DNA from 4 places in the Rhodococcus erythropolis R138 genome. Region 1 is predicted to be linked to each of the others. Evidence: riboswitches for the same ligand, from Rfam matches in the RefSeq annotation. Region 1 holds a riboswitch; each other region holds the start of a gene.
What was found. A riboswitch is a leader RNA that binds a small molecule or an ion and turns the genes downstream of it on or off. The one in region 1 is predicted to bind cobalamin.
Positions count from the first base shown of each region.

Region 2: linked by a shared signal. The riboswitch ahead of cobN (cobaltochelatase subunit CobN) and the one ahead of H351_RS22165 (ABC transporter substrate-binding protein) in region 1 are both predicted to bind cobalamin.
Region 3: linked by a shared signal. The riboswitch ahead of H351_RS28305 (CbtB domain-containing protein) and the one ahead of H351_RS22165 (ABC transporter substrate-binding protein) in region 1 are both predicted to bind cobalamin.
Region 4: linked by a shared signal. The riboswitch ahead of metE (5-methyltetrahydropteroyltriglutamate--homocysteine S-methyltransferase) and the one ahead of H351_RS22165 (ABC transporter substrate-binding protein) in region 1 are both predicted to bind cobalamin.

Region 1 is NZ_CP007255.1:4,824,879-4,828,009, forward strand. It holds gene H351_RS22160 (FecCD family ABC transporter permease) at 1-677, opposite strand, end outside; gene H351_RS22165 (ABC transporter substrate-binding protein) at 674-1,669, opposite strand; cobalamin riboswitch at 1,786-1,933, opposite strand; gene H351_RS22170 (MMPL family transporter) at 2,003-3,131, shown strand, end outside.
Region 2 is NZ_CP007255.1:3,744,213-3,747,343, forward strand. It holds gene cobJ (precorrin-3B C(17)-methyltransferase) at 1-84, opposite strand, end outside; gene H351_RS17240 (precorrin-8X methylmutase) at 81-707, opposite strand; gene cobG (precorrin-3B synthase) at 727-1,869, opposite strand; cobalamin riboswitch at 1,921-2,053, shown strand; gene cobN (cobaltochelatase subunit CobN) at 2,093-3,131, shown strand, end outside.
Region 3 is NZ_CP007255.1:6,168,347-6,171,477, reverse strand. It holds gene H351_RS28315 (flavin-containing monooxygenase) at 1-259, shown strand, start outside; gene H351_RS28310 (CbtA family protein) at 319-1,095, opposite strand; gene H351_RS28305 (CbtB domain-containing protein) at 1,086-1,280, opposite strand; cobalamin riboswitch at 1,306-1,444, opposite strand; gene mhuD (mycobilin-forming heme oxygenase MhuD) at 1,533-1,841, opposite strand; gene H351_RS28295 (alpha/beta fold hydrolase) at 1,887-2,624, shown strand; gene H351_RS28290 (HIT family protein) at 2,609-3,034, opposite strand; gene H351_RS28285 (helix-turn-helix transcriptional regulator) at 3,073-3,131, opposite strand, start outside.
Region 4 is NZ_CP007255.1:2,030,369-2,033,499, reverse strand. It holds gene H351_RS09550 (response regulator transcription factor) at 1-162, shown strand, start outside; gene H351_RS09545 (helix-turn-helix domain-containing protein) at 383-820, shown strand; cobalamin riboswitch at 918-1,126, shown strand; gene metE (5-methyltetrahydropteroyltriglutamate--homocysteine S-methyltransferase) at 1,286-3,131, shown strand, end outside.

The DNA.
Region 1 (3,131 bases):
CACCGCGAACTGAACAGAAGGGCCGTGCCGACGACGACCAGTGCGATCGTCGGGAAGATCAGCGTCGACCATCGCGCATCACCGAATCCGCCGGCAATCCAGTGCATCACCGACGTCACGTGCCGATCATCGGCCAACACCAGGATGCAAAAGGTGATGAGCGCCGAGAATATTTGGGCGAGCGCTACACCCACCAAAATGATCGCGGTCGGCTGCGGATACCGGCCGCCGATCAGCAGTGCGAGAAACAACGGGATCATCGCCCCGACGAATGCTGCGACCGGAATCGTGAAAACCCCGAGGAGGCCGGCGCCGAAACCCAGCACCGACACGAGCACCACCATGAATCCCGCACCCGACGAAACTCCGAGCAGATACGGGTCGGCAAGAGGATTCCGTGTGACAGCCTGAGCAACAGCACCCGACATCGCCAAGGAAGCACCCACGACCGCAGCCGTGAGTGCACGTGGCAGGCGGGAGTCGATCACGATCGACTCCCGCGCCGCGGTCCACCACGTTTCGAAAGTCCCTGGCGCCAAACGGGCTCCGACTATCGCCCAGACGTCACCGACGGGAATGCGAACCGATCCCAAGGAGACGGCCAACCCCAGGACGATCGCCAAGGCGACCGCCAAGCCGACAAGTAGGGCGCCGTACCCGTAACGCGTGCGGGTCACTTCGCCGCGTCAGCGCCCGGATGGAAGGCCGTCGCGATGGTCTGTGCCGAACGCACCAACCGTGAACTCTCGAACAGGTCCGCGAGAGGAACCACGACGAACCGGTTCTGCTGCACAGCAGGGGTGGTCGCCATCAACGGCTGGGCACGGAGGAAGTCGATCTTCTGCTCGGCCGTCTTGTCGCCGTAGTCGATGACCACGATCGCCTGGGGTGCACGCTCGGCAACAGCTTCCCACGATGCGTCGATGTAGGGCTTTGTCCCTTCGGCGAAGATGTTCGAGACACCGGAGTATTCCGCGACCAATTGACCGACGCCGACTCCGCCGATGGTCGTCGGAACCTGGTCACCACTGTCGTAGAAGAAGGTCGGTACCGGCGCCGCGTCCCCGACCGAAGCGCGGACGGAATCGAGACCATCGCTGATCTCCTCTGCGACCTCGCGGGCGGAATCTTCAACGCCCAGGACTCGACCGAGTTGCGTGTAGTCGTTCTCGAGCAATCCGATGTCGGGGAAACCGGTGCCACAGTATTCCGAGAAGAGGAAGGTGTTGATTCCGCGCTCGCCGAAAGCGTCTCGGGAACGGCCCTGCTTCTCGTTGAAGGCACTGGTCATTCCTCCGACCACGAAGTCCGGATCGACGTCGAGAACCTGCTCCATGCTGGGGAACGTATCGGAGAGGCTGGGAATCTTGTTGAATACATCGGCGGTCTCCGCAGTTGGCGGATTGTCGCTGTACGCCCGACCGACGATCCGGTCACCCGCACCGATTTCGATGAGCGCCTCGGTGACATGCCCGTTCAAAGACACGATGCGCTGCGGCGGCGAGTCGAAGGTCATCTCTCGATCGCAGTTGGTCACGGACACAGGCTGTGCGAAGGATTCCGCAGCAGACGCGGACTCTGATTCCTGGCCTTTGGAACAACCTGCCGAAACCAAGGCGACCGCGATGAGAACAGCGGCGGCGCGGGACGGGGAGAACTGAAGTGACACGGGGACCTCGTAAGGGCTCTGAGCCACGAATGAGAATCCGACAGACAACTCCGCCCGCACACTGATACTCGGCCAGAGCTCCTGCTGGACTTCCTTTTCGTAGACCACGACGAATGGATGTCGCACACCGCGCGGTGGGTAATCGGGCTTGCCGACGCTCGGTGACTACCGAGAATCGACCTACCGTTGCGGGTCAGCGCCGGATTCGGACCGGCTTCCCCCACACGCGTGGCTTGCAAGTGCTTCGAGCAGTATGCATGACGTTTCCGATTCAAGACCAAACGCCCACTACAGTCGATCTGGCCAGACGCCCCCACACACCGGAGTTGATACATGACACGCTGGGCCCAAACCGTCGTCGCCCGGAAATGGTGGGTACTGAGCCTCGCGGTTCTGATAGTTCTCATCAGTGGGGTGTGGGGACTCGGAGTGTTCGGCAAGCTCAGCCAGGGCGGCTTCATCGATCCGGGCAGCGACTCCGCGAAGGTTGCGGACATCATCGAAGACAATCTCGGGCCGCAGACCCCGGACATCATCGCGATCTACTCACCCACCGACGGCAAGACCCTCGACGACATCGGGCCGGCAGTAACGGCCGCCGTCGACCAGTTCAAAACGGAAGTGCCGACCGCGTCGGTGAAGTCGTATTGGGGAACGGACGCCGCGGCCAAGGCCAGTCTGCTCTCGAACGACGGATCCATGGCGGCCGTTGCGATCACGTTGGCACCGGACTCGGGCGTCACACCTGCTACTTTCGCCGATCTCTTGCCGAAGCTCGAAGTTGAAGGTGCCGAGGCACAATTCGCGGGTAATACCGTTGTCGGCGTCGCGTTCAACACCAAGCTGGAGAAAGACCTGGTGGTCGCCGAAGCCATCGCCATTCCGATCACTCTGGTGCTGCTGGTCTTCATCTTCGGCGGCATCGTCGCTGCGGCGGTTCCGGTATTCGTGGGTGTACTCAGTGTCTTGAGCGCCTTGGCGGTTCTGCGAATCCTCACGTTGATCACCGATGTGTCCTCGTTCTCGATCAACGTCGCTTCTCTTCTCGGGTTGGGACTTGCAATCGACTACGGACTGTTCGTGGTCGGTCGGTTCCGTGAAGAACTGAATTCGGGCTCGGACCCGGGAGCGGCTGCGCAGCGGACAGTTCTGACCGCGGGTCGCACCGTCATGTTCTCGGGTCTGCTGCTGATCTGCGCGTTCAGCGGCATGCTCGTTTTCCCGCAGGCCGTCATCCGGTCTTTGGGTTTCGGTGCGATCGCAGCAGTACTGAGCGCGGCGGTTCTGTCGCTGACCGCTGTGCCTGCGCTGCTTGCCATTCTGGGGCATCGCATCAACGCCCTGACGTGGCGCAAGGATGCGGCGCAACGCGGCGAGGAACGCTCGCGCAAGTTCTGGGGCCGCGTCGTCACGTGGGTGATGAAGCGTCCGGTCGCGGTCTCGGTGACGATCGTGGCCGTGC
Region 2 (3,131 bases), 1.1 Mb from region 1:
GCCGATGACGCGAGCGGCTTTGACGGTCACCAATTCGGGATCGCCGGGGCCGATACCTACACCCCAGAGCTTGCCTGCACTCATTCGACCTCGCTCGCAATCGCATTGACGACGGCCGCGGTGATCGCGCTACCGCCGCGTCGGCCGCGGAGAACGAGATGATCGATCCCGCTGGCGTGTTCGATGAGGGCTTCCTTCGACTCGGCAGCGCCGATGAAGCCGACCGGACCTCCGACGATGGCGGCCGGACGGGGTGCGCCGGCTTCGATGAGGTTCAGGAGATGGAACAGTGCGGTGGGTGCGTTTCCGATCGCGACAACAGCGCCCTCGAGCTTGGCTCCCCACAGTTCGAGAGCAGCCGCCGAGCGAGTGTTGTCGATGGTCGACGCCAGCACGGGAACCCGCGGATCGCCGAGGGTGCAGATGACGTCGTTACCGGCGGGCAGACGCTTGCGCGTGATGCCGGCAGCCACCATCTGAGCGTCGCAGAAAATCGGCGCGCCGTCGCGCAGAGCTGCGCGCGCAGCCGAGACGACACCCGGTGTGAAGGCGACGTCGTCGACGAGATCGACCTGGCCACTTGCATGAATCATGCGCACTACAGCTTGCGAGACATCCGCCGGGAAACGGCTCAGGTCGGCTTCGGCCCGAATGGTGGCAAAGGACTGGCGATAGATTTCCGCGCCGTCACGGATGTACTCGATCATGTGCCACACGATAGAGGCATCACCGATCGGCCGGATTCACCCGGTAACCGTCACCCGTCGCAATCACATCCGCTACGTCCCCGCGGGGACGTCCGCAGCTGCGGTCGCACCCGGCCCAGTGCTGGCGCCCGACGACTGGCAGTTCTGCCTGCTCTACCGCGGTGATGGCGTCGGTGCGCACATCGGCGAGCGACTTCTCGCATCCCGGGCTTCCGGTGCAGGCGGTGACGTCGAGCCACGGTGAGTTCTCGTCGAAGATCAGCCCCATCGGCGCCAACACCCGGACTACCTGCTCGGCAGCCCATTCGTCGAGGTCGAAGATATGCACCGATCGCCACGGCGTCACGACGACGGGCTTGTCGACGGCGGCCAGGAACTCGGCCAGCCGAGCGTCGAGCAGCCCGAATCGCAAGCCTCCGCCCAGGGCTACGGTCCCGTCGCGCTGCTCGAGCCAGCCGATGGTGGGTCGTGCATCCGGCGTGAGGTCCGCCGCACCGGTGGACTCGGCGCTCAGACCCAGCTGCTCGAGGGTGCGTTCGATTCCGTCCGGAACCTCGGCCAGGCGCCAGTGCTTGTCGCGGACGTCGAGGAATGATCGAGCCGCCTCGAGGAGCAATTCGACGGCGTCGTCCGCCTGGACGCGGTGAGTGGTGTGGTGACCGGCGAGCACCAGTGAATGCTCGGTGGCGCTGCGCGCATGGAGCCCGAAATCGCCCCGTAGCCCGGTGATGTCTCCGCGCCCGTCGTCGAGGGTGAACAGGGTTCGCCCTGGCAGATCCGCCAATGCTTGATCCGCTTGGATCGCCGAATCGAGACGGTGGACCAGTTCACGAATGTCGGCTACGCCCCCGATACGGCCGGACAGTGGGGACGCGAGGATGTTGCGCACTCGCTCGTGCGTCGCGGACGGCAGCAGGCCGGCCGACGCGATTCGCGACGCGAAGGCTTCGGGATCCGAGACCGAGCGCAGTTGGACGTTGCCCCTCGAAGTGAGTTCCATCTGCCCGTTGCCGAGATCGCGCGCTGCGTCGGCGAGCGTCTGCAATTGGACCGGGGTGAGGAGTCCGCCGGGTAGGCGCACGCGTGCCAGTGCGCCGTCGGCGGCGTGGTGAACTTGCAGTGCACCCGGGCACGCGTCTGGCTGTGAACGGTCCGTGGGCATGGCTCCAGGGTACGACCTGTCATGAGTGCCTTCTGCGGACCGGTAGCATCACCACCACCAGTGACGGCAGTTGAGGAAACCGGTGAAAGTCCGGTGCGGTCGCGCCACTGTGAGTGTTGCTCGAGCGGGACGTGTTTCCGCTCGGAAACACGAGTCAGACCCTCAACCGCCGTCGATGACAGATCTGTGCCACGGGGCGCGAAACCCCAGGAAGGCTTCACCCGTGATTCTTCTGCTCTCCACGTCCGATACCGATCTGCTGAGCGCCCGCGCCAGCCAGGAAGCCGGCGACGGCGTCTCCTATCGCTGGGCCAACCCCTCACGCTTGCTGGTCTCGGAGGACTTGCCGCCCTTGCTCGACGGCGTCGACCTCGTGATCGTTCGTATCCTCGGCAGCCGTCGCAGCTGGGAAGACGGCCTGGACATGGTCCTCGCCTCCGGACTCCCCGTAGTCGTTCTCGGCGGCGAGCACGCGCCGGATGCCGACCTCATGGAGTGCTCGACGGTCTCCGCCGGTGTTGCTGCCGAGGCGCACAACTACCTGGCTGAGGGTGGCACACAGAATCTGGCACAGCTGCACCACTTCCTCTCCGACACCGTCCTGCTCACCGGCCACGGTTTCGAGCCGCCGGCTCACCTGCCTTCCTGGGGCATCGCTGATTTCGCGCCCGATCTCGACTCGGCGAGCGGTCCGGTCATCGCAGTTCTGTACTACCGCGCCCAGCATTTGGCCGGAAACACCCGGTATATCCAGGCGTTGTGCGACGCGGTCGCCGAGGCCGGTGGCACCGCGCTGCCGATCTACTGCGCATCTCTGCGAACCGCAGAAGCCGAACTTCTGAGCACGCTCCGCCGCGCCGACGCCATGGTCGTGACGGTTCTTGCTGCCGGCGGCACCAAGCCCGCCACCGCATCGGCGGGCGGCGACGACGAAGCGTGGGACGTGGCAGCACTCGCCGCTTTGGACGTTCCGATCTTGCAGGGACTGTGCCTGACCAGCAGCCGCGCCACCTGGGATGCCAACGACGACGGATTGTCGCCGCTCGACGTCGCGACGCAGGTTGCGGTCCCCGAATTCGACGGGCGCATCATCACGGTGCCGTTCTCGTTCAAGGAAATCGATTCCGACGGACTGTCCACGTACATGCCTGATCCGGAGCGCGCAGCCCGCGTGGCCGGCATCGCGGTGCGTCACGGCAAGTTGCGTCATATTCCGACGCCAGAGCGTCGTGTTGCGTTGATGCTGTCGGCGTACCCCACCA
Region 3 (3,131 bases), 1.3 Mb from region 1:
TCTGATCGGTCAGGACACCGCCGACAAGGTCGGCAAGGTGTGGGGCCTGGGGTCGAACACCACCAAGGATCCGGGACCGTGGGAAGGCGAGCAGCGCAACATGTGGAAGCCGACGCAGCAGGAAGCGCTGTGGTTCCACGGAGGCAATCTGCACCAGTCGCGCCACTACTCGCTGTACTTGGCGTTGCAGTTGAAGGCGCGTTACGAGGGCATCCCGACGCCGGTGTACGGACTGCAGGAAGTGCATCACCTGAGCTGAAATAGAACTGCTGTGCGCCTTTATTAACCGCCCGCGGTTAATAAAGGCGCACAGCAGGTTCAGCGAAGGGCGTACTTCTTTGCTACTTCGGTGTTCTTGGTCGCGCGCTCGGTGAGGAAGGCGAATGCCAACCCGAGTACGAGCCAGAGCGTCGCCTGCGTAGCGAGCGAGGAAAGTCGGAACTCCCACAGCAGAGTTGCCGGGAAGTCCTCGCCCACCTCGTTGATGCCGGGAAGCGAGACGTAACCGATCGTGGCGATCACCAGGAACGCAGCCACCGGAGCAGCGATGCGCACGCTGAGGAACTCGTGCCCGGAAACTGCCTTTGCCGCCGCTGCTGCCGCGGTGACGGACAGTAGCCCGAGAATCACGGCGGCCAGCCACAGCAGTGTGCGCTGGTTGATGGTGTCGGGATCTCCGACGGCCGGCGGATTGGCCGGGTACTTGAAGAAGGGCACGGCCTCGATGGCCAGCCAACCACCGACGGCGATGGTGATCGCCAACAACGGCCCGGACATTCCGGTGAGTCGTCGAGCGTAATTGGCAACGACCGAGAAGATCGCCCCGAGTGCCAGTCCGGCCAGCGCTGTGGCCAGGAACAGCCCGGCGCGCTGCCCGTCGCGGCTCACCAGTGGTTCTTCTTCGTCACCGTGCGAATGCCCAGCGGCTTCGCCGGCAACCTCACCGGTGGCGCTGTTGGCTTCTTCGATCGCAATGGCGGCATTGACGTGCGGTTCACCCAGCACGAATGCAACTCCGCCGGCAAGGATGCCTGCGATCAAACCAGCCAACAAACCACGAATGAGAAGCTTCGTGAAATTGTCGACTAGTGGCACGGCAGGCCCATCAAGTGTCGACCGTCGTGCATCAATTCATGCATGTACATGCCGGTGCGAGAGATAGCGCCCTGGTCGAATCCGACCAGGTAGAGAGCGAGCATCGCGAACAGAACTACTGCAGCGGCGAGGAAAGCAAGACGAGTCGAATCGATCGACGTATCGGGAGAATAGGCGAGAGCCATCGAAGCCTCCTGGGATTTTCGCGTCCCCTAGGTCCATGCGATGGCCGAAGTGTCTGGCTGTCGAAATAGTCGTGCCGAAAAAGGCACTTCACCTCGAATTACAGTGGCGCGACCGCTCCGGGCTTTCACCGGATTCCTGTCGGACCATCGCGTTTACATGCGAACTTTTGCACTACTGCCCGCACCGTGTCAACGCGTGAAGCCGAGATGACCGTCGATTGTGCCCGCCAAGGCGGGCACAATCGTTCGAGATCAGCTCTTTGCGGCGACGTCCAGGACAACTTCGAACTCGAGCAACGACGCACCCGAAGCGACGGGCTTCGCACGCTCGCCGGAATGGGCTTCGCGGGCAGGGCCGTCACGCCAATCGGCGAACGCCTGCTCGGACTCCCACTGCGTCACCACGAAGTAACGGCTCTCACCTGCGGTGGGGCGGAGGAGTTGGAATCCGAGAAAGCCCGGGGAGTTCTCGACTGCATGAGCGCGTGCTGCGAAGCGCTTCTCCAGTTCGGGGCCGGCGCCCTCGGGGACCTCGATTGCATTGATCTTCACGACTGCCATGCAAGCGACATTACCCGCGCACCTTCACCGCGTACCGTGACACTCGTGTTGCATGACGAAGGTGGAACAGGACAACCGATTCTGTTGTTGCACGGCCTCATGGGCAGCTCGAGGACGTGGCGACGCCAGGTGCCGTGGATCCGCGAGTTCGGCCACGTCTACACGTTCGACGCCGCCGGTCACGGCCGGCCCGCGCCGTCAGAGCTGACCACCGAGGCATTCGTCGACGACCTGGCATCTGCCGTTGCGTCCATCGAGGAGCCGATGATCGTGATCGGCCATTCGATGGGGGCTCTGCACGCGTGGTGCTTCGCCGCATCGCATCCCGAAAAGGTTTGTGCACTGGTCCTCGAAGACATGGCTCCGGATTTTCGCGGACGCACCGCCGCGGATTGGGCTCAGATGATCTCGGCGTGGCCGCAGCCGTTTGCTTCCGAGGACGCGATGAAGGAATTCTTCGGGCCCGTCGCCGGCCAGTACTTTCTCGACTCTTTCGACCGCCGCGACGACGGGTGGTACCTGCACGGCGAGGTGTCGACCTTCCGCGACATCTCGGAGGAGTGGGGCACGAGGCATTTCTGGGATCAGTGGAAGGCGATCGACGTGCCGACCTTGCTGATCGAGGGAGAGTTCACCATCACCCCCGAGGGACAGATGCGAGAGATGGCCGAGAGGCCGGGAACTCGGTACGTACGTATTGCCGATGCAGGCCACCTGGTTCACGACGATCAACCGCAGCGCTATCGCGAAGTGGTGACGGAATTCCTTCAGACGGTGAGCTGACTGCGGATCGACGCGCCCACCTGCTCCAGTTCGACGGCTCGCCTGGCCAGGAGTCCGGCAGCGAACTTCGCCTTGTCGCCGCGATGGCGGGGGACGACGTGGAGGTGCGAGTGGAACACGGTTTGGCCCGCGGCACGCCCGTCGTTGACCAGAAAGTTGACTCCGTCAGCGGCGATGTCGCAGCGGCGTAGAGCTCCGGCGATGAGCGTGCCGACGCGGAACATCTCTGCGCCCTCGTGGCTTTCGAGAGCATCGAGGTTTTCTGCATGACGCTTGGGGACCACCAGGGTGTGCCCGCGACTCACCGGTCGGGCGTCGAGAAATGCAAGAGTCGTCTCGCTCTCGTGGACGAGAATCGCCGGCTCGGTCAGCGCGACGATCTTGCAGAAGACACAGGTATCGGTGCTCATGCCTACAGAATGTAGTCCGAATCAGATCCGACCCGGGACTACAGCAGGCGCAGCTGACGTGCCTTCGTGATCGCTTCGTTTCGATTGTGTGCGTCGA
Region 4 (3,131 bases), 2.8 Mb from region 1:
CTGCGCGCCGCTCATGACGGCGCACCCGTGGCAGCCATCGCAGGGGCGCTCTTCTTGTCCGCAGGGACGGTTCGAAATCATCTGTCATCCGCAATGGGTAAGACGGGTGCGTCGACGCGCGCGGAAGCCGTCAGAATCGCCGAGTCGAACGGCTGGCTCTGATCCGCGTGGCCGGAATCCACTTCCCCGGCAAATAGTTCGCGGTTCGATTCTTGACGGCGATTTGTCCAAATCACTCAAAGTAGGGACCTTCTACCCTAGGGATTTTCCCTGCAAACGACCCCCTTCGCGAGAATCCAAAACAGCTAATCGTTCGATAACTGGCTATGATGCAGTTAATTGAATCGACGGAGCCTGTGCGTAACGGGGGAAGGGACGTCTCATGTCGAACCAGTTCAACGATCGCTTGAACTCGCTGTTCGAGACTGCCGACTTTCACGTCACCAACGCGATGGTCGTTCGCGGCATGACCGAGTTCGGCTGCCGCATCTCGACGCCGTACCTGTCCCAACTGCGCACCGGCGTCCGAACCAACCCGTCACCCGAAGTGGTTGCCGCCCTCGCCCACTTCTTCAACGTCCATCCGGACTACTTCTACGCCCCGTCCGATCAAACTCCGCCCGCGATCTCGGGCGGCGAGGCGGACCTCTCTCTCCTCGAACAGCTGCACAACGTGCGCCTGCGAAACCTCACCTCTCGCGTCGTCGATCTATCGCCGTCTTCGCAGGATCTGCTTGTCGAAATGGCGGAGAATCTACGTTCCTCCGAGAATCTTCCGCGCGTACCACCGGACTCGAATTCCTACATGTCACGCGCGTAGCGCCCTTCGCCGACTCTCCTTGACTGCTCAGGGAGGGTTGGCCTTATGCTGGTCGATGCAGCTGGTTCGCCCGGCGCGGTCATGAGGAGCCCCGAAGACCGTTCCCGGCGTCGAAGCCCCGTCAGCGCAAGCTGTCGGAGTGAGAGGGAACCCGGTGAAAATCCGGGACTGTCCCGCAGCGGTAAGCAGGAACGACCGCCGTTTATGTGCACTGGGCATCCGCCTGGGAAGCGACGGCCAGTAGGTTCGATCCAACTCGATCGAGTGCCCGCGAGTCCGAAGACCTGCCGACTGTGTCGGGCACGCCGTGCCCGACGGTCCACCGCCTCGTGGAATGGGCGTGTAGATCTCCATCGGACCTCGTGTGCGGTGCGGGCAGTACTGTCCGCCGAAACTCGAGGTCTCGTGAGGTGTACCCGTCTGCCGGCAGTGGCCATCAATGCATTGGCAATCTGGAGAAACTCCGTGACAACAACATTCACTTCGACCGTGCTGGGCTCACCGCGCATCGGTCCTCATCGAGAACTCAAGCGGGCAACCGAAAGCTACTGGGCAGGGCGCATCGACGCCGACGCCCTGCAGGCTGGCGCCCGTGACCTCCGTCGGCAGGGCTTGGCCGACCTCCGTGACCTGGGCCTCGACTCCATCCCGGTCAATACCTTCTCCTTCTACGACCAGATGCTCGACACCGCAGTTCTTCTCGGCGCGCTGCCCGACCGCGTCGCGTCGGTCGCCGATCCGTTGGACCGCTACTTTGCCGCTGCCCGTGGGACGGACACCATCGCGCCACTCGAAATGACGAAGTGGTTCGACACCAACTACCACTACCTGGTGCCGGAGATTTCACCGTCCACCACGTTCGCACTCGACCCGTCCAAGGTCTTGTCCGAACTGGCAGAAGCACTTTCCGACGGCATTGCAGCCCGCCCGGTCGTCATCGGACCGGTCACCTTCCTGCTGCTCTCGAAGGCTGTCGGCACAGACGAGCCGCTGCTCTCGCGGCTCGACGAACTACTCCCCCTCTACGCGGATCTACTCGGTCGGCTCGCGAAGGCCGGTGCGAGCTGGATTCAGCTCGACGAACCCGCCCTCGTGGGCGATCGCACCGACGAGGAAATCGAAGCGGCACGCGCTGCGTACGAACAGCTTTCAGCGCTGCCTAAGCGGCCGTCGATCCTGTTGGCGTCGTACTTCGGTTCGCTGCGTGACGCGTTGCCCGCGCTTGCGTCCACCGGCGTCGAAGGATTTGCCGTCGACCTGGTGGCCGGTCAGGATTCGATCGGCTCCGTACCTGAACTCGCCCGCAAACTAATCGTCGCCGGAGTGGTCGACGGACGAAACATCTGGCGGTCCGATCTGGACTCGGCACTGAGCACTTTGGGTGCCTTGTTCGGCAGCGTGGACACGCTTGCCGTCTCCACGTCGTGCTCCCTGCTGCACGTTCCGTACACACTCGACGCTGAGTCCGATGTCGACAAGGCCCTGCGCTCGTGGCTCGCGTTCGGCACCGAGAAGGTCAAGGAAGTAGTAACTCTCGCAACCGCTCTCACACAGGGCCGAGAGTCGGTGGAGGACGAGTTCGCTCTGGCACGAGCGGCCGCGTCGACCCGCAAGGACGATCGCAGACTCAATGATGCGAGTGTTCGAGGCCGTCTGGACGCGGTGCTGAACTCGGCGACCGGTCGCGCGCCCGCCGCCGAACGTCGCGCTGCCCAGGACGAGCTGCTTTCTCTGCCGCCGCTGCCCACGACGACCATCGGTTCGTACCCGCAAACCTCGAAGATCCGCATCGCTCGCGCAGCGCTGCGCAAGGGCGAGATCGACGAAGCCGAGTACGTCAACCGTATGCGCGCCGAAATTGCCGAAGTTGTTGCGCTCCAGGAAAAGCTGGACCTGGACGTGCTTGTGCACGGTGAGCCGGAACGCAACGACATGGTCCAGTACTTCGCGGAGCAGTTGGACGGATTCTTCGCCACCGCCAACGGTTGGGTCCAGTCGTACGGCACCCGCTGCGTGCGTCCGCCGATTCTGTACGGCGACGTCTCGCGCGCGAAGCAGATGACCGTCGACTGGATCACGTACGCACAGTCCCTGACCGACAAGCCGGTCAAGGGCATGCTCACCGGACCCGTCACCATTCTGGCCTGGTCGTTCGTCCGCGACGACCAACCCCTCGCCGACTCGGCAAATCAAGTCGCACTGGCCATTCGAGACGAGACCGTCGATCTGCAGGCCGCCGGAATCGGAATCATCCAGGTCGACGAACCGGCTCTGCGAGAACTACTCCCACTGCGTGCCGAGGATCAGCGCG